DNA from 2 places in the Janthinobacterium sp. SUN118 genome. Region 1 is predicted to be linked to the other one. Evidence: predicted binding sites of a transcription regulator. Region 1 holds the regulator's gene; the other holds the start of a gene.
The links. The regulator HrcA, encoded in region 1, represses chaperone genes, less so after heat shock. The targets are predictions, from matches to a motif close to TTAGCACTCNNNNNNNNNGAGTGCTAA.
Positions count from the first base shown of each region.

Region 2: rpoH (RNA polymerase sigma factor RpoH) is a predicted target of HrcA. The motif match lies at 3,097-3,123, and genes of this name have one in related genera.

Region 1 is NZ_JAPUBV010000001.1:124,385-134,404, reverse strand. Features, by position in the region: gene O0880_RS00610 (helix-turn-helix domain-containing protein) at 1-343, shown strand, start outside; gene O0880_RS00605 (glyoxalase/bleomycin resistance/extradiol dioxygenase family protein) at 420-785, shown strand; gene O0880_RS00600 (LysR substrate-binding domain-containing protein) at 782-1,678, opposite strand; gene O0880_RS00595 (acyl-CoA dehydrogenase) at 1,840-3,018, shown strand; gene O0880_RS00590 (CaiB/BaiF CoA-transferase family protein) at 3,018-4,265, shown strand; gene O0880_RS00585 (barstar family protein) at 4,360-4,686, opposite strand; gene dapB (4-hydroxy-tetrahydrodipicolinate reductase) at 4,695-5,504, opposite strand; gene O0880_RS00575 (outer membrane protein assembly factor BamE) at 5,524-6,219, opposite strand; gene fur (ferric iron uptake transcriptional regulator) at 6,343-6,774, shown strand; gene hrcA (heat-inducible transcriptional repressor HrcA) at 6,869-7,885, opposite strand; gene O0880_RS00560 (HAD family hydrolase) at 7,988-8,713, opposite strand; gene O0880_RS00555 (hypothetical protein) at 8,959-9,558, shown strand; gene O0880_RS00550 (hypothetical protein) at 9,595-10,020, shown strand, end outside.
Region 2 is NZ_JAPUBV010000006.1:205,107-215,126, forward strand. Features, by position in the region: gene O0880_RS26620 (cytochrome P450) at 1-706, shown strand, start outside; gene O0880_RS26625 (antibiotic biosynthesis monooxygenase) at 703-1,056, shown strand; gene O0880_RS26630 (hypothetical protein) at 1,053-1,505, opposite strand; gene O0880_RS26635 (hypothetical protein) at 1,684-1,950, shown strand; gene rpoH (RNA polymerase sigma factor RpoH) at 2,041-2,940, opposite strand; gene ftsX (permease-like cell division protein FtsX) at 3,397-4,317, opposite strand; gene O0880_RS26650 (ATP-binding cassette domain-containing protein) at 4,314-5,063, opposite strand; gene ftsY (signal recognition particle-docking protein FtsY) at 5,072-6,139, opposite strand; gene O0880_RS26660 (MerR family transcriptional regulator) at 6,295-7,245, opposite strand; gene O0880_RS26665 (FAD-dependent oxidoreductase) at 7,446-8,756, shown strand; gene O0880_RS26670 (DUF1365 domain-containing protein) at 8,773-9,543, shown strand; gene O0880_RS26675 (cyclopropane-fatty-acyl-phospholipid synthase family protein) at 9,540-10,020, shown strand, end outside.

The DNA.
Region 1 (10,020 bases):
GGGAGCGCGCCTGCGCCCGGCCGGCGTGACGGAGCATGCGCTGGCCGCCATCCAGGGCGCGCAAGGCAGGGTGCGCGTGGATGGCCTGGCCGCGCAGCTGGGCGTGTCGCGCCAGCACCTGGCGCTGCAATTTCGCCAGCAGGTCGGCATCAGCCCGAAATTGTTTGCCCGCATCTGCCGTTTCCGTGCCGCCAGCCATGGCTTGAAACATCTGCACGGGCAGCCGGATTGGGCGCAAATTGCCCTGGAATATGGCTATTTCGACCAATCGCACCTGATCCACGACTTCCAGGATTTCGCCCACAGCTCGCCCGAGGCATGGTTCATGCACCGCCGGCATTGAGACCTTCCATTTTTACAATCGCCGCGCGCACGCCGGTGGCATGATGACGTCATTCTTTATTCACCAGGAGCAGAACATGATCAAGGGCTTACGCACCGTCACCTATCCCGTCCCGGACCTGGACAAGGCCAAGGCCTGGTACAGCCAGGTTTTCGGCACCGCACCGTATTTCGACCAGCCGTTTTATGTGGGTTTTGCCATCGGCGGCTTCGAGCTGGGCTTGCTGCCGGGCGGCGAACCGGGCACGCAGGGCAGCGTGACGTACTGGGGCGTGGAAGGCATCGAGCAGGAAGTCGACCGCGTCATCGCACTGGGCGCCACCTTGCACCATCCGATCACGGACGTGGGCGACGGCATCCGCACGGTGGAATTGCTCGACCCGTTCGGCAACCAGATCGGTTTCATCGACAATCCCCATTTCGAGACCGCCAAAGTCGTCTAGGCCGCCTCGTCCTGCAGCCACAGCCGCAATTGCTGCATTGCCGTTTTTTCATGTGCAGCCTCGGGCGTGATCAGGTAATACGCGCGCTGGCCGCGCAGTGGGCGCTCGCACACGATGCGCAGCTCGCCGCGCGCCAGCTCCGCCTCGACCAGCATGCGCGGCAGCAAGACCACGCCCTGCCCTTGCACGGCCGCCATCGCCAGCATGGAAAACAGTTCATAGCGCGCCCCGTAGCGCGCCAGTTCCCCATCGACCTGCATGGCGTCAAACCACTGGCGCCAGGCGCCAGGCCGCGTGCTTTGCTGCAATAGCGTCAAAGCCAGGATATCCTGCGGCTGCCAATGGGTGCGCGCCGACAGCAGGCGTGGACTGGCGACGGGCACGATCTCCTCATGCATCAGCAAGGTGGCGCGCGTGCCGGGCCAGCGCGCCAGCTGCTCGGGCGTGCCCGCATACAGGGCGGCGTCGTATTCCGTATCGGCAAACATGAACGGTTTCGTATAGGCATCGATATGCACGACGATATCGGGATGCCGGGTGGCCAGACTGCCCAGGCGCGGCATCAGCCAGCGCGTGGCAAACGTGGGCACCGAGGCCAGCTGCAAGGTACTGCCGCCGCCCTGGCGCGCCATGGTATCGAGCGTATCGCGCTCGAGGCCGTCCAGGCGGGCGGCGATCTGCCGCGCATACGAGGCGCCGGCCGTAGTCAGCAATACGCCGTGGCGCGTGCGCTGGAACAGTTGCACGCCGAGAAAACTCTCCAGGGATGCAATCTGGCGCGAGACGGCGCTTTGCGTCAGCGACAGTTCGCGCGCCGCATGCGTGTAGCTCTGGTGGCGCGCGGCGGCCTCGAAGCAGTTTAAAGCTTGCAGCATGGGAATTTTTCTGGACATGAGGGGAGGCGGGCTGGAAAGAAGCCTCAAGTATGCCGCAAGATATGCGCAGCACGCATGTCTGGGTGCGAAAAAATCGTTTGCGCAAGGCTGGCTGAAAATCTACCATGAGCCATATTCAATCTTGCGCCGATCACCGGCGCTCACCTGCGAGGCCTGTGATGAGCAAAACCGTATTCGACTGGAATTCCCCCCTGCTGCTGGAAGAACAACTGACGGGCGACGAACGCGCCGTGCTGGAAGCGGCCCGCGACTATTGCCAGGGCAGCCTGGTGCCGCGCGTGCTCGAATCGTTCCGCCATGGCCGCACGGACGCCGCCATCTTCCGCGAAATGGGCGAACTGGGCTTGCTGGGCACCACCATTCCCGAGGAATACGGCGGCGCCGGCCTGAACTACGTATGCTACGGCCTGGCCGCGCGTGAAGTCGAACGCGTCGATTCAGGCTACCGCTCGATGATGAGCGTGCAATCGTCGCTGGTGATGGTGCCGATCAATGCCTTCGGCAACGAGGAAACGAAACAGAAATACCTGCCGAAGCTGGCGACGGGCGAATACATCGGCTGCTTCGGCCTGACGGAGCCGAACCACGGCTCCGATCCGGGCAGCATGGTCACCCGCGCGCGCAAGGTAGCGGGCGGCTACAGCCTGTCCGGCGCCAAGATGTGGATCACCAACAGTCCCATCGCCGACGTCTTCGTCGTCTGGGCCAAGGACGATGAAGGCGCGATCCGCGGCTTCGTGCTGGAAAAGGGCTGGAAAGGCCTGTCGGCGCCCGAGATCCACGGCAAGGTGGGCTTGCGCACCAGCATCACCGGCGAAATCGTCATGGATGAAGTATTTTGCCCTGAAGAAAACGCCTTCCCCGACGTGCGCGGCTTGAAAGGCCCGTTTACATGCCTGAACAGCGCCCGCTACGGCATCGCCTGGGGCGCGCTGGGCGCGGCCGAAGACTGCTACCTGAAGGCACGCCAGTACACGATGGACCGCCAGCAATTCGGCCGTCCGCTGGCCGCGAATCAGCTGGTGCAAAAGAAACTGGCCGACATGTTGACGGAGATCACCATGGGCTTGCAAGGCTGCCTGCGCCTGGGCCGCATGAAGGATGAAGGTTCGCCTGCCGTGGAAATCACCTCGATCATGAAACGCAACAGCTGCGGCAAGGCGCTCGACATCGCCCGCGTGGCGCGCGACATGATGGGTGGCAACGGCATTTCCGACGAGTTCGGCGTCATCCGCCACCTGGTCAACCTGGAAGTGGTCAACACCTACGAAGGCACGCACGACGTGCACGCGCTGATCATCGGCCGCGCCATCACCGGCATCGCCGCCTTCAATTAATGGAAGGCCTCGCTTCCACCCTGCGGCCCGCCCCGCTGACCGGTTTGCGCGTGCTGGATCTGTCGCGCGTGCTGGCCGGTCCGTGGGCCGGGCAACTGCTGGCCGACCTCGGTGCCGACGTCGTCAAGGTCGAACAGCCGGGCCGCGGCGACGACACGCGCTCGTGGGGTCCGCCGTATGTAAAGGACGCGGACGGCCGCGACACCGCCGAGGCCGCCTATTTCCAGTGCGCCAACCGCAACAAGCGCTCCTTGTGCATCGACCTGGCGGCCCCTGAAGGGCAAGCCCTGGTGCGCCGACTGGCGCAAGAAGCCGACGTGCTGCTGGAAAATTTCAAATTGGACGGCTTGAAGCAATACGGCCTGGACGCGGCCAGCCTCCTGGCCCTCAACCCGCGCCTCGTCTACTGCTCGATCACGGGCTTTGGCCAGGATGGACCGTACGCGGCGCGCGCCGGCTACGACTTCCTGATCCAGGGCATGGGCGGCTTGATGAGCATCACCGGCGTGCCCGATGGCGAACCGGGCGCCGGGCCGCAAAAAGTGGGCGTGGCGCAGACCGACATCATGACGGGCCTGTATGCCACCATCGCCGTGCAGGCCGCGCTGGCCGAGCGCGAGCGTTCCGGCCTGGGCCAGCATATCGACCTGGCCCTGCTCGACGTGCAGGTGGCGGCGCTGGGCAACCAGGCGGCCAACTACCTGTGCGGGGGAAAAGTGCCCCAGCGCATGGGCAACTCGCACCCGAACATCGTGCCCTACCAGGACTTTCCCACGGCCGATGGCGACATGATCCTGGCGATCGGCAACGACGGGCAGTTTTCCCGCTTCTGCGCCATCGTCGGCCATCCGGAATGGGCGCAGGATGCGCGTTTCGCCACCAACCCGCAGCGCGTGGCGCACCGCGCCATCCTGATTCCCCTGCTGCGCCAGGCTACCGTCATGCGCACCACGGCAGAGTGGATCAGCGCCTTCGAGGCGCAGGCCGTGCCGTGCGGCCCCGTCAACCGCATCGACCAGGTGTTTGCCGACCCGCAAGTGATCGCGCGTGGCTTGAAAGTGGAGATGCCGCATCCGACGGCGGGCACGGTGGCGCTGGTGGCCAATCCCGTGCGCCTGTCGGGTTCGCCGGTACAGTACCGCCTGCCGCCGCCGCTGCTGGGGCAGCATACGCAGGAAGTGCTGCAGCAGTGGCTGGGCCTCGACAGCGGCCAGATCGACGGCTTGCGCGAACGCAAGGTCGTGTAAATGCTGGGTAGGTCAGATTAGGCCCTGCGGGCCGTAATCCGACACATTGTTGGCGCTGGTAACGTCGGATTACGCGCCTGCGCGCTAATCCGACCTACTTCAAGACCAGCTTCAGCGCCGGCTTTTCGCCATAATCGTCATAGCGCTCATTGATGCCGGCGATACAGAACGTAATTTCTTCCAGTAAATCAGGCACTTGCGCCTTCATTGCCGCCGCGTCTTGCACGACGATCTCGAGCACTTCATTCGGCTTCAGGCGGAATTGCGTCATGTTCTCGTCGTCGCGCAGATAGCTGAGACAATCGACCCAGGCATCCATGTTGTGGCCGTAGAACTCGGGGAAACCGAAGGCTTGCGCGCATTGCGCGTGGAAGCTCGCTTCGTCGGTGATGTCTTTTCCATTCAGGATGGCAGTGGCCATGGTCTTCCTCAGTTCTTCAGCGACAGCACATCCTGCATGTCGAACAGGCCGGTCGGCTTGTCGGCCAGGAAACGCGCGGCGCGCAGGGCACCGTGGGCGTAGGTGACGCGGCTGCTCGACTTGTGGCTGATCTCGATGCGCTCGCCGATGCCGGCAAACAGCACCGTATGGTCACCGACGATATCGCCGCCGCGGATGGTGGCAAAGCCGATGGTCGACGGGTCGCGTTCGCCCGTCACGCCTTCGCGGCCGTACACGGCGCACTCCTTCAGATCGCGACCCAGCGCGCCCGCCACCACTTCGCCCATTTGCAGGGCCGTGCCCGACGGCGCATCGACCTTGAAGCGGTGATGCGCCTCGATGATTTCAATGTCGTAGCCTTCGGACAGGCTTTTCGCGGCCAGTTCCAGCAGTTTCATGGTGACATTCACGCCCACGCTCATGTTCGGCGCGAACATGATGGCCGTCTTTTCGGCGGCGGCGGCAATCGCCGCCTTGCCCGCGTCATCGAAACCGGTGGTGCCGATGATCATCTTGATGCCGTGCTCGGCGCAATACGCCAGATGCTGCAAGGTGCCTTCGGGGCGCGTGAAGTCGATCAGGTAGTCGGCGCCGGCCAGGCCTGCGGCCAGGTCGGACTCGATCGGCACGCCGGCAGGCTTGCCGAGGAAGGCGGCCGCATCCTGGCCGAGCGAGGGCGATCCGGCGCGGTCGAGCGCACCGGCGAGCACGGCGTCGGGCGCGTTGCTGACCGCTTCGATCAGGATATGGCCCATGCGGCCACTGGCGCCGGCGATGGCAATTTTCAGTTCAGTCATTTTATTCTCTTACAGCAACTTATTTGGTGGGCTCGGCAGTAGGTGCAGGCTCGGCGGCAGGCGCCGGTGCCACGTCAGGCTTGCTCACAGGAATGGCGGGCGTGGCATCGGCCGGCACCGGCACGGCGCTCGGCGCCACGGGCGACGGCACGACAGCGGCTGGCACATCGGCCTTGGCCACCTTGGCGAATGGCGATGGTCCGGCGATGCGGTCGATGTATTCTTTCTCGGTCGGCAGGTTGCCGCCTTCGAAGCGCGCCACTTTGCCTTCCTTGTCGAAGAACACGACTACGCGGCTGCTGGTGGTTTCGCCATTGCCACGGGCCAGGCGGAATGGGTAATCCCAGCGGTCCGCATGGAAGATATCGGTCAGCAGGGAGGTGCCGAGGACGAAACGCACCTGGTCGCGCGTCATGCCCACTTTCAACTGGGCCAGCATCTCTTCGGAGATAAAGTTGCCTTGTTGAATGTCAGGACGATAGGGCGAGAAAAACCACATGAATTTCTGCAGCGGCGTGACGGTCGTCGTCTGCGCGCCTTGCTCGGGTACGACTTCCTTGCCCTCTTTCAGCGTGACGGCGGGCTTTTCGCCAAGGATGCCGCGGCTGGCACAGCCAGACAGCGTCAGCGCGACACAGACCATGCCCGCCACGACTGGAGCTCGAAATGAAATACGGTGCCAGAGAGATGGCAATACAGCCGGTGTTACGCGCATAAATGACCTCAATTTGATGAACAAAACGCCAGGAGTGACCGGCCAGCCAAAAAATGCATATTTTGGCACTCCCCGCTAAAACGCTATATGATAAAGCACCTGACCCACATACGAGCAACAAACATGAGTAACAATCCTAGTGATCTCAAGGCAAGCGGCCTGAAAGCGACCCTGCCACGGCTGAAGATACTCGATATCTTCCAGAGTAGCCCGGTACGCCACCTGACAGCGGAAGACGTCTACAAGATTCTGCTGGCCGACAATATGGATGTCGGTTTGGCAACTGTCTACCGTGTCCTGACGCAATTCGAACAAGCCGGCTTGCTTAACCGCAACCATTTTGAAACCGGCAAGGCGATTTTCGAGCTCAACGAAGGCTCCCACCACGACCACCTGGTGTGCCTCGACTGTGGCCGGGTCGAGGAATTCTTCGACGAAGACATTGAAGTCCGCCAGCAAAAAGTGGCCGAAGAACGCGGCTTCAAGATCGCCGAACACGCTTTGGCCATCTACGGCAACTGCATCAAGGTCGCCTGCCCGCACAAATCAGCCTGACGCAAGCTTGCCGCTCCCACGGGAGCGGCTCGCGTAATACCCTGCAATACAACGCCTGGCAAAACCGACGCGCAGCAGGTGTGGTCAGCTGTCCCTAGTGATGGCTCAGTGCGCTTGACAGCAGCTTGGCCGTGATATCGACAATCGGGATGACGCGCTCGTACGCCATGCGGGTCGGCCCGATCACTCCCAGCGTTCCCACGATCTTGCCGTTGACTTCATACGGCGCCGTCACCACGCTCATTTCATCCATCGGCACCAGGTTCGATTCGCCGCCGATGAAAATCTGCACGCCCGTCGCCTTGCTCGATACGTCGAGCAGCTGCATCAAGCCCGTCTTTTGCTCGAACATGTCGAACATCTGGCGCAGCGAACTCATATTCGATGACAGATCGCTCACGCTGAGCAAGTTGCGTTCGCCTGAAATCACCATATCGTCGCTATGGTCGGCCATCGCTTCGCTGCCCGCTTCCACGGCCGCCTGCATCAGGCTGCCCATGTCGTCGCGCAACTGGCGCAGCTCGCCCTGCAGGCGCACGCGCACGGCGTCGAACGACAGGCCGCCGTAATTCTGGTTGATGTAGTTGGCCGACTGCACCAGTTGCGCCGGCGTGTAGTCGGCCTCCGTCAACAGCAGGCGGTTCTGCACGTCGCCGCCGGGAGCGACGATGACGAGCAGGATGCGTTTTTCCGACAGGCGCAGGAATTCGATTTGCTGGAACACGGATTCGCGGCGCGGGCTGAGCACCACGCCGGCGAATTGCGACAGCGACGACAGCATCTGCGCCGCGTTGGCGATGGTGCGCTGCGGCTGCGGCGTCTGCAGGCGCATGCGCGACTCCACCAGATGCTCGTCCAGATGCTTGACGGTCAGCAAGGTGTCGACAAAGATACGGTAACCGCGCGGCGTGGGTATGCGTCCGGCCGAGGTATGCGGGCTGGACACATAACCGAGTTCTTCCAGGTCGGCCATGATGTTGCGGATCGTGGCCGGCGACAGGTCGAGGCCGGAAATCTTCGACAAGGCGCGCGAACCGACCGGCAGGCCGTCGGCGATATAGCGCTCGACCAGGGCTTTCAGCAGGGTTTGGGCACGTGTATCGAGTTGCATGATGTTGTAGTTAAGCAAGTATTCTGCGACGCAAACGGCAGCGAAGGCGGCCAAACGTGCGTCAATAGCAGCTATTATGCACGTTCGCCCGGCCAGCGGCGATCAATCTTCCAGTTGCCCCTGCAGCCACAGCAGCAATTCATCAAAGTTGGCGCAGATGGCGTCGGGCTGCACGCCGGCCGCCAGGTGCGCATCGCTGCCCTTGCGGTTCATCCACACGGCACGCATGCCCGCCCCTTGCGCCCCCGTCACATCGAAATATAAATCATCGCCGACATACACGGCGTCGCGCGGCGCCACGCCCAGCGCGGCGCAGCCGGCCAGGAAAATGCTGGCATCGGGCTTGGCCACGCCAAAGTCGCTGGCGGCGATCGATACCTTGAAATGCTGCGCCAGGCCGATAATTTCAAGGTCCGCATTGCCATTCGAAATGGAACCGACCAGCATGCGCTGCCCCAGCCAGGCCAGGCCGGGCAGGACGTCGTCATACGGCTGGACGCGGTGGCGCGCGGCCAGGAACTGGGCGATGGCGCCGTCGACGAGGGCGGGATCCTCGCCGGCGGCCTCGAAGGCGGTCAGCAGGCCGGCGCGGCGCAGTTCGATCAGGTTGCCATGAAAATGCGGTTGTTCATTGAGCATGGCCAGGCGGTGCTGGCGCAACAGCTCGATGGAAAACTGCTGCGCCACCTTCGGCGCATGCGTGGCCAGCCAGTCGTGCAACAGGGTTTCCGCCGCGGCAATCACGGGGGCGATGGGCCACAAGGTATCGTCGAGGTCGAACAGGATGGCCTTGGGCGGCACGGCCGTTTTTACAGAGGTAGGTGACATGGGACTCGCAAATGGATGCCGCGCCACGATGCGCGGCCTGCCTGTATTGTCGCACCGATCGCCGCTGGCGGCATGGGCGCCCGGTCGACAAATGGGGCCTGGCGGGCGCTTCGCGCAGAAAAATTGTTACACGGAGATACAAGGCAAGATCAATCGGCTTGCCAGATAGACTAAAATAGGCGCCATTCCAATGCGGCGCCAGCGTCCGCGTTGCGCTACCCTACCTAATTCGTTTTGGAGAATGTATGAAAAATTTGTACCTGCGCTCGATGCTGGCGGCGGCTTGCGCCGCCACACTGGCAGCCTGCGGCGGCAGCGGCGGCAATCTGTATCTGCAAGGCCAAGTCCAGAACCTGGCAAAAGATGGCTTGATCCTCCAGAACGGCGACGAAAGCTTGCCCATCACGGCGGGTGCTTCCGGCTTTACTTTCACCAAGCTGCTCAACAATGATGATCGCTATGACATCACCATCAAGCAGCAGCCGAAAGGCGCCGTCTGCAAAATGGTCAATGGCAGCGGCAAGGCATCGAGCTACTCCATATCGCCGGCCGTGGTTGTTTGCCAGACCAACACCTATCCGCTGAGCGGCACGATCACGGGCCTGACCGCGAACGGCCTGACCCTGGCAATGGGCGTCAACAGCATCAGCCCGCTTGCAGGCAGCACCGCCTACACGTTCCCGACCATCGCTGATGGCATCCCCTACAATATTTCCATAACGACCTATCCGACGGGCCAGACGTGCCGTTTCCAGGGCTCCGCCAGCGCCGATGGCCGCGATACTGTCGGCACCATGGGTTCCGCCGCCACGACCAGCGCCACACTGACCTGCACACCGCGGTAAGCCACGCGATTCGTCACCACACTATTGGAGAAATACATGAAGTTATCCTGCCTGCGCCCACTCGCCGCGCTGCTGCTGACCCTGGGACTGGCTGCTTGCGGTGGCAAGGCCTCGTATGAAGTCACCGGCACCATCAGCAATTTGAACACCAATGGCCTGATCCTGGTCAACGGCGGCGACAGCGTCACGCCTGCCGCCGGCGCCACCAAGTTCAAATTTGGCAAGAGCATCGATTACGGCACCAGCTACGACATCACGGTCAAGCAAAACCCTGCCCACATGAATTGCAGCGTCAGTGGCGGCACCGGTTCGGCCGGTCACTACGTCAGCATCGAAGCATCGGTCCTGTGTTCGCAAAACACCTACACGGTGGGCGGCACGATTACGGGCCTGACGGCGGATGGGCTGGTCTTGATCAACGGTAATGCGCAAACCACGGTGGCGAAGGACAGCACGACCTTT
Region 2 (10,020 bases), on a different contig from region 1:
GGCGCTGGCCGCCTGGACGCGCGATTTCGTTGCCTGTCTGTCGCCGCTGAGCAATGCAGAAGAACTTGCCGGCGCGCAGGAAGCGGCCGGCGCCTTGCTGCACGGTTTTGGCTGTTTGCTGCGCGAGGCCGATGCCTTGCCCGACAGTTTGCTGGGCAGCATCGTGGCACAGGCGCAAGCACTGGGCTGGCATGCCACGGGCGGCCTGCAGGCCAACCTGGTCGGCTTGCTGTCGCAAACCTGCGAAGCGACGGCCGGCCTGCTTGGTAATGCCATCGTGGCCTTGCGTACGCAGCCGGGGCTGTACGGGCAACTGCGCGCCGCACCGCAGCTGTGGCAGGCCATGCTGGGCGAGGTCAGCCGGCACGATCCCGCGATCCACAACACGCGCCGCTATACGGCGGAAGACGTGGACATCGGCGGCGTGCGGGTGGCCGCCGGCCAGACGGTCATCGTCGTGCTGGCCAGCGGCTGCCACGATGCGAGCGTGCAGGCGGAGCCTGGCGCGCTGCAGCGAGCGGTGGCGCTGACGCCAGGCTTTGGCCATGGACGCCACGCCTGTCCGGGCCAGTCCATCGTGCACGCCATCGCCGCCGCTTGCATGCAGGCATGGGCCGATGGGCTGGAAGACATGCCGCTGGCGTGGACGTACCGGCCGTCGCTGAATGCCCGCATCCCTGTTTTTAGCGCAGGAGCAGCATCATGATCGCCGTGATCTTTGAAGTCTGGCCCGGTGCCGAAGGCCGCCAGGCATACCTGGACCTGGCGGCCGCGCTGCGGCCCTTGCTCGACCAGGTCGATGGCTTCATTTCCATCGAACGCTTCGGCAGCCTGAGCGAACCGGGAAAATTGCTGTCGCTATCGTTTTTCCGCGACGAGGCGGCGCTGGCGCAGTGGCGCCAGCTCGAGGCGCACCGCGCGGCGCAGTCGGCCGGGCGGCATGGCGTGTTTGACGATTACCGCTTGCGCATCGCCACGGTGGTGCGCGATTACGGCATGCTTGAGCGGCAACAGGCGCCAGCCGACAGCCAGCGGCGCCATGGCGCCAGCGTTTAGCGCGGCAACGCGCCTTGCGTGATCTTGACCTTGACCCGGTAGATGGGCTCGGCCGCATTCAGGGCCGGCGGCGTGGCCGGGTCGACGTCGAGCAGGGTGAACGTCAGGTGGTTGACGGTGACGGAACTGGCGCCGCCCGGCATGGAATCGGACAGGACGATATCCGTCGCGCCTGCACTGTTGAGCAAACTGAAACTGTAGCTGACGTAACCTTTCCACACGCATACGGCGCCCTTGCGGCAGCGGCTATCGTTGACGCGCTCGAGTTTCAGCGTATCGGTGGCCGTGATGGCGACCTGTTCGCCCGGCGACAGCACGTGGGTGACGCTGCGCGGCGTGTTTTCCGCGTCGCCGGCGCTGCCTGCCGCGCCGCAGCCGGCCAGCACGGCCAGGCAGGCGATGAAGATGGGTAATAACAGGCGACGACAGGAGTGATGAAGGTAAGACATATTTTTCCTTTCAGATAGTGCGTCCCCGGCATGGCGTGCACGCGAGAGATGAAAATGATAATAACAAAATGATATTTTCCCGGCGCGCGTTTGGCGTGCTGCGGGTGAATTGATGCGTCGGCCACGCGGCGCACCGATTACTGCGTAGAATGGCTGTTTTGAAAATCAGGAAACAACCATGAAAAAAACCGACCTGGCCAAAAGCGATGCCAAGAAACTGATGGGAAAGATGAATGTTCCCGGCGCCGGTGCATTCGGTAAGGAAGCGGTGGTCGTCGACCGCCGCGAGCAGCGCAAGCGCGACCAGGCCCTGGGCCTGGTGCCGTTCGCCGTCAAGCTGAACAGCGATCTGGTGTTGCAATTGCAGACCCTGGCCAAGGAACGCGGCGCGGATCTGAATGAATTGGTCGCCGAAACCCTGGTCAAGGGTTTGGCTGCAGCTTAACTGCTGACAATGTTTATCTGTTGATAAACATCAAACTACAAAACTAAAAGGCGCCTTGCGGCGCCTTTTTACTGCGGCCTTCCCCTGCTATTAGACGTAGGCGGCCAGGGCGCCCTTCATTTTTTTCAGCGCCGCCACTTCGATCTGGCGGATGCGCTCGGCCGATACGCCGAACTCTTCCGCCAGCGCGTGCAGGGTGGCGCCGGAACCGTCGTCGTTGGCCAGCCAGCGCGCTTCGATGATGCGGCGCGAACGGGCGTCCAGCTTGCCCAGGGCCGTTTCCAGGCCTTCCGATTGCAAACGCGTCACCTGTTCCGCTTCCAGCACCTTGGTCGGCTCGCTTTGCTCCGACGACAGGTAGGCGATCGGCGAAAACTTGTCGTCTTCATCGTCGGTCGGCGATTCCAGCGCAATGTCGCGGCCGCTCAAACGCGTTTCCATCTCGATCACTTCTTCGCGCTTCACGTCGAGCAGCTTGGCCAGCGCATCGATCTGCTTCGGCGTCATCGCGTCCAGGCCCGTCTTGTGGCTGCGCAGGTTGAAGAACAGCTTGCGCTGTGCCTTCGTCGTCGCGACCTTGACCAGGCGCCAGTTTTTCAGGATGTACTCGTGCATCTCGGCTTTCACCCAGTGCATGGCGTACGACACCAGGCGCACGCCCTGGTCCGGATCGAAACGTTTCACGGCTTTCATCAAGCCGATATTGCCTTCTTGAATCAGGTCGGCATGCGGCAAGCCATAGCCCAGGTAGCCGCGGGCAATCGAGACCACCAGGCGCAGGTGCGACAGCACCAGCTCTTGCGCGGCGGCCAGGTCATTTTTTTCGCGCAGGCGTTTCGCCAGCGAAATTTCTTCGTCGTGGGTCAACATGGGCAGGCGGTTCACGGCCGAGATATAGGCGTCGATATTGCCCAGATTGCCAGTGAACCCGAGGCCCAGCGCATTATTTTTGGTCGGAACCAATGCGGACGTTGCGGACATCATAGTCATGTTTTCTCCCTCGTAGTCTTGCTTTGTTCCAGTTGGCCACGTCACGCGACATGGCCCTGCTTGTCTTGTTTTTACGTATTCGGTCTTGCACTTCGCCTGTCGCGGCACCATCTACATCTGGTGCTCATGGCGGTCTTGCTTGGGTATGTCCCTATATTAGCACTCTCTGCCTGAGAGTGCCAATCAGCACATTTAATCGCTCTGATAGCCTAAAAGCTATAACGATTTAATACTTGATGAATTATCTAAAACACCACGCCAGTACGCCTGGCGGGGCAAGGTGCGGCGCTGCGCGCTCACTCCTTTACGACACATGCATAGTCTACGGCCGCAAGCTGAAGCGAGCCTTAAGAATACTTGCTAAATATCAAGATGACCACAGTATGGGGCGAATAGCAAAAAAACAAGAGGGGGAGACGCATGGCGACGCCAGGGGCGCCGCCATGGAAGGGCAGGTCAGTTCAGGCGCGCCAGGTGGCGCTGCACGCAGAGGAAGGCGCCGATCAGGCCGAGGCCGGCACTGAGGGCCAGCAAGCCGGCCATCGGCAGCGGCGCCAGCGGCACCAGCTGGAATTCGGACGCGTACAGGCGGGCAAATTCGGCAATCGCCGTATTCAGCGGCTGCAGGGCCAGCGCCACGGCACCCAGGGCGAGGGCGCCCGCGCACAGGCCCAGCAGGGCGCCCGTGTAATAGAAGGGGCGGTGGATGAAGGTGTCCGTCGCGCCGATCAGCTTTGAGATGCTGATTTCATCGCGTTGCTGCATCACTTGCAGGCGGATGGTATTGAAGACCACGGCGATGACGGCCACGCCCAGGGTGATGGCCAGCAGCAGCAGCACCAGGCGCAGCACGCCCAGCAGGGCCGCCAGGCGCTTGACCCAGGCCGAATCGACTTGCGCCGATTCCACGCCTGGCAGGTGGCGCAACTGTTCCGCCACGGCATCGACATCCTGCGCTTCGCTGGCGCTGCTGAACGCGTCGAGCTTCAGCACATAGCTGTCGGGCAGGGGATTGTCGCCCAGGGTGCTCAGCACGTCGGCCAGGCCGCTCTTGTTTTTCAGCGAATCGAGCGCCTGTTCGCGCGCAATGAAGACGATCTTGGCCTTCTGGTTGCGCACGATCTTGCGCATTTCGCCCGCCAGGGCCACGGCCTGCTCGCGCGGCGTGTCGATTTTCAGGAAGACGCTGATTTCCGGGTCGACCGACATCTGTTCCGACATGGGGCGCACATTGTCGAGCATGGTCAAGCCGGCGAACGGCAGCGACAGGGCGATGGCGACGACGAGCACGTTCAATAAAAAGCCGCCCGGCGACTTGCGCAAGTGAATCAGCGCCGAACCGAGCGCGAAACGGTGTTGACGGAACCAGCCTCTCATGCGCGTTCTCCTTCGCCGTCATCGGCGCCCGGCGCGGGCGTAGGCGAAAAGTCGGGGTCGGGCGGGGCAAACACGGGCGCCTGCGTGGCCTTGTCGATGGCCACCAGCTGGCCATTTTTCAGGTGGATCACGCGGGCGGCGGCGTCGAGCATCTGTTCGTCATGGCTGGAAATGAGGCAGGTCACGCCCACGGAATGGAACGCTTTCAGCGCGTCGAGCACCTTGTTGGCGCTGGCGCGGTCCAGGTTGGCCGTCGGTTCGTCGGCCAGGATGATTTGCGGCCGGTTGACGATGGCGCGCGCGATGGAGACGCGCTGCTGCTCGCCGCCCGACAGCGACAGCGGACGCGCGAGGGCGCGGTCGAGCAGGCCGACTTTGTCGAGCGCGGCGCGCGCGCGTTGCTCTGCGGCAGCCTTGTGGGCGCCGACGACGAGCAGCGGCAGCATGACATTGGCCAGGATGGAGCGGTCGTTGAGCAGTTTTTGCTGCTGGAAGATCAGGCCCATGTTGCGGCGCAGGAAGGGCACGCCGGCCGGCTTGATCTTCGCCATGTCCTGGCCATTGACGATCAGCTTGCCGGAAGTGGGGCGTTCCATGGCGGCGATCATTTTCAGCAGGGTGGATTTGCCGGCGCCGGACGGGCCGGCCAGAAAGACCAGCTCGCCCTTGGCAATGCTCAGCGAAATGTCGCTGAGCGCCACTGCATCGGGGGAGTATTGCTTGGAGACGTGCTGAAATTCAATCATGTATGGGCTTATCCGAGCAGCGCTTCGACAAATTCGGCAGCCACGAAGGGCTGCAAGTCTTCAATTTTCTCACCGATGCCGATGAAATACACGGGCACGGGGCGCACGCGGGCAATCGCCGCCAGCACGCCGCCCTTGGCCGTGCCATCGAGCTTGGTGATCACCAGGCCGCTCAGCTGCAGGGCGTCATCAAACGCCTTGACCTGCGTCAAGGCGTTCTGGCCCGTGTTGCCGTCGATGACGAGCAGGGTTTCATGCGGCGCGCCTTCCATGCCCTTGCCGATCACGCGCTTGATTTTCTTCAATTCTTCCATCAGGTGCAACTGCGTCGGCAGGCGTCCCGCCGTGTCGACCATCACCACGTCGATGCCGCGCGCCTTGGCCGACTGCACGGAGTCGTAGGCCACGGCGGCCGGGTCGCCCGATTCCTGCGAAATCACGGTCACGTTGTTGCGCTCGCCCCACACCATCAGCTGCTCGCGCGCGGCGGCGCGGAAGGTGTCGCCCGCGGCCAGCAGCACGGACTGGTTATTCGACTGCATGTGCTTGGCCAGCTTGCCGATGGTGGTGGTCTTGCCGGCGCCATTCACGCCGGAAATCATCATCACGAGCGGCTTATGGCGGCCCAGCTCGAAACGCTTTTCCAGCGGTGTCAGCAGGTCGATCAGCAGCACTTTCAGCGCGGCCTTGACGGCGGCGGCGTCGAGCAGCTTGTCTTCCTTGACCTTTTTCTTCAGTTCCGTCAGCAGGAATTCCGTGGCGTCGATGCCGGCGTCGGACATCAGCAGCGCCGCTTCCAGCTCTTCGTACAGGGCGTCGTCGATCTTCGCGCCGACGAACAGCACGGACAGGGTATTCGACGTCTTCGACAGGCCCGCCTTCAGGCGCGTCATCCACGATTTTTTCTCGGGTTCGGCAGCCACGACCACGGGCACGAGCTCGGCCGGCGCGCCGCTCAGGGGCGCAGCGGCAGGGGCGGCAGGCGGCGGGACAGTGGCGGCGGGAGGGGTAGCAGGCTCGACACTGACAGGCAGGGCTTCAGGGGCGGCGGGTTTTTTCTTGAAGAAACTAAACATGGATGTGTGGTGGCGGGTGCTGACCTTGGGCCCGGCGGCGCCGGACACTGTCGATACGGGCTATTCTACCAGAGCGCGCCCGGCGCTTCATGCTTTACTGTTCGATTGGCAACATTGCGCGCGTTTCCACGGAGATCGCCGCAGTTCTCCCGTGTTCAGTGGGTTTGCAGGGCATCCGCCTGATGGCGGCGGCGCCAGTCGGCGATGCTTTCCTCCACCTGGCGCAAGTCCAGCACGTGCAAAAAGGGCGGCGGGCGCTTGTGCAGCGCGGGGCTGCGTCCGCCGGCCCACACTTCCACGGTGGCCGGCAAGCCGGCCTGCAACTGGCGCAGGCTGTCGCGCGTCTGGCGTTCCTTGCTGGCGCTGGAAAACGACAAGGCGACGATATCGGCCCGCTGCGCGCGGGCGGCGGCGACGATGTCCGTCAGCGGCGTTTCCACGCCCAGCGACATGCAATGCGCGCCAGCGGCCACGCACAGGGCCTCGGCCATCAACAGCCCCAGGCCATGGCGTTCCTGCGGCAGGGTGCTGAGGACGATGCGCGGCGTGCGCAGGCTGGGATTGCTCTGTTGTGGCAGGGAAAAAATCGCGTGGCGCATCACCGTTTGCAAGGTTTCGCTATACAGATGCTCTTCGTACACGGCCAGCTCGCCGCAGGCCCACGCTTCGCCCACCATGGCCGTCAGCGGCGCGATGATGTCGATGGTGAAGGCCTTCAAGCCCAGCCTGGCCAGCGCCTGGCGCAAGGCGTCGCCCAGCTCCGTCATCTGGTGGCTGCGGCACAGCGCCAGGTAGTGCTCGAGTTGCGGTTGGGCCTGCTGGAGAGGCGCCGCGCCGGCACTGGCCAGTTGCTGCAGCTGCAAGGTGCTGTGCTGCATGATCTTGCCGGGGCGAAAGCCCAAGTCCAGCAAGCGCTTCACCATGCGCAGTTTTTGCACCTGTTCGGCCGGGTAGCTGCGTTCGCCAAAGGCATCGCGTTGCGGCTGGGGAAAGGCGTAGCGGCGCTCCCAGACTCGCAAGGTTTCCTTGGCCAGCCCGGTATCGCGCTCGACATCGCTGATGCTGAAGGCGGAAGGTGGTTGCAGTGCTTGCAGGTCAGTGTCCATACCAGGGGCTTGCTCGCATACCGAAAGAACGTGGTGTGCATTCTACGCCTTCCCTTGCCCCGTATAAATAGCTGAATCCGATTGGGAAAGGCTTGCGTATAAGTTCATGAAGCGCGCAAGCCATTGTTGACATAGCTCAATATTTAACTGATTATCGGTCCAGGTGGTTTTGTCCAGGACAAACTAATACGGGTGCAACCATGAAAATCGCCGTCGTCGGTGCGGGAATCGCAGGCCTGTCGTGTGCCTATCGGCTGGCGCAGGCTGGCCAGGATGTCACCCTGTATGAGGCGGGCGCCTATTTCGGCGGCCACAGCCATACGGTCGACGTCACGCTCGATGGCGCCACGCATGGCGTCGACACGGGTTTTCTCGTCTTTAACCACGCCACCTATCCGCAACTCGTGCGGCTGTTCGACGAGCTCGGCGTGGAAGCGGCCGACAGCGACATGTCGTTTTCCGTGAAAATGCCGCTGGGAGCCTCGCCCGGCGCGCGTGTGCTGGAATGGGCCGGCGCCAATCTCGATACCGTGTTTGCCCAGCGCGGCAACCTGCTGCGTCCCGCCTTCCTGCGCATGCTGCGCGACATCGTGCGTTTCAACCGGCAAGCCAGCGCGCTGGCCACGGCCGCGCTGCCGGCGCCGGCCCTGTCGCTGGGCGAATTTCTCGACCTGCACGGTTATGGCAGCGAATTTCGCCACTGGTATCTGTTGCCGATGGCCGCCTGCATCTGGTCGTGTCCGGCGCGTCAGATGCTGGCCTTTCCGCTGGCCACCTTCATCCGTTTTTGCCACAACCACGGTTTGCTGCAAGTCAACGACCGGCCCCAGTGGCGCACGGTGCGCGGCGGCGCGCGCGTGTATGTGGAGAAATTGCTGGCCGCTATCCCGCAGCAGCGCCTCGCGTGTCCCGTGCTGGCCGTGCGCCGCCAGCCGCACGGCGGCGCCCGCATGGTCGAGTTGCACACGGCCGCCGGCATCGACCATGTCGACCATGTCGTGCTCGCTTGTCACAGCGACCAGTCGCTGGCCTTGCTGGCCGACTTGCGCGATGATGAACGCACGGTGCTTGCCGCCGTGCGCTACCAGCCGAACCGGGCCGTGCTGCACACGGACGCATCCTGCCTGCCGCGGCGCCGCAAGGCCTGGTCGGCCTGGAATTACCAGGGCCGGGCGGTGGCCGCTGGCGAGGCGCCGCAAGTGTGCGTGCACTATCTGTTGAACCAGTTGCAGCCGCTGCCGTTCACCACGCCCGTCATCGTCTCGCTCAATCCGCTCGACGAGCCCGATCCGGCCAGCGTCATCGACGCGTTTTCCTATGCCCATCCCGTGTTCGATGGCGCGGCCATCGCCGCGCAGGCGCGCCTGGCCGCTTTCCAGGGGGCGCAGCATACGTGGTTCGCGGGCGCCTGGACGGGCTACGGCTTCCATGAAGACGGCTTGAAGTCGGGCCTGGCGGTGGCCGAGGCGCTGAACGGCATGGCGGCGGCGGAGCTCGGTCGTGCCGCGTGATCCCGCCTTGCCGGCCATGTCGCAGCCGCAGCTGTGCCTGGGGCTGGTGCGCCATGCGCGGCTGCGGCCGCGCGCGCATGCGTTCAGCTACGGCATGTTTTATCTGCGCCTGCCCTTGCGCAGCATGGGCGCCCACGATTTCCCCGCCCGCCTGATCGCGCGCAACCGCGCCAATGCACTGTCCTTCCGCGACAGCGACCATGGCGACGGCAGCACGCCGCTGCTCGAATGGATAGACGGCTTGCTGCGCCAGCATGGCGTGCTCGATGTCGATGGGGAAATCTGGCTGCAAGCCATGCCGCGCGTGTTCGGCTATGTCTTCAATCCCGTCAGTTTCTGGTTTTGCCATCGTGCCGATGGCGCGCTGCGCGCCGTGCTGTGCGACGTGCGCAATACCTTCGGCGAGCGCCACCTGTATCTGCTGGAGCAGGGCGCAGCGATCGCGTATGGCAGCGAGTTGCGCGCCAGTAAGATTTTCCACGTCTCGCCGTTTTGCAAGGTGGAAGGCCAGTATCGCTTCCGTTTCCTGCGCAGCAGCGGCAAGGATGGCGAACGCCACCTGGCGAAGGTCGATTACGACGACCTCGATGGCCCGTTGCTACAGACGAGCTTGTCCGGCACGGCGCAGCCGTTGCGCGATGCCGCCATCGCCTGGGCCTTGCTGCGCTATCCCCTGATGACCTTGGGCGTGATGGCGCGCATCCATTGGCAGGCGCTGCGCCTGTGGCTGCGCCGCGTGCCTTTCTTCAGCAAACCGCTTCCCCCACAAGAAAAGGTGTCCCGATGAGCTCCGATTCCCTGCCGACCAGCCTCGATGCGCGCAGCAGCCTGCCCCTTGAGCACGTTCGCGTGCCCGCCGCCGCGCGCATGATCTTGCGCCTGCTGCAAGAATTGCAATTTGGCGCCTTGCGCCTGCGCACGCCCGATGGCAGCGTCTTGCTGTATGGCGACGGCGGTCACCCCGTCACGCTGGACTTGCATAACTGGCGCCTGTGCGCGGCCGTCCTGCGTTCGGGCGACATCGGCTTTGCCGAAACCTTCATCGCCGGCGACTGGCGCACGGACAACTTGCCGGGCCTGATCGAATTGATGGTACGCAACCGCGCGCAGATCGAATCCCTGATCTACGGCAATTGGTGGGGCAATCTGATGTATAAGGTCCGGCATGTGCTCAACCGCAATTCGCGCGCGGGCAGCAAGAAGAATATCCATGCCCATTACGACATCGGCAATGCCTTTTATCAGTTGTGGCTGGATCCGTCGA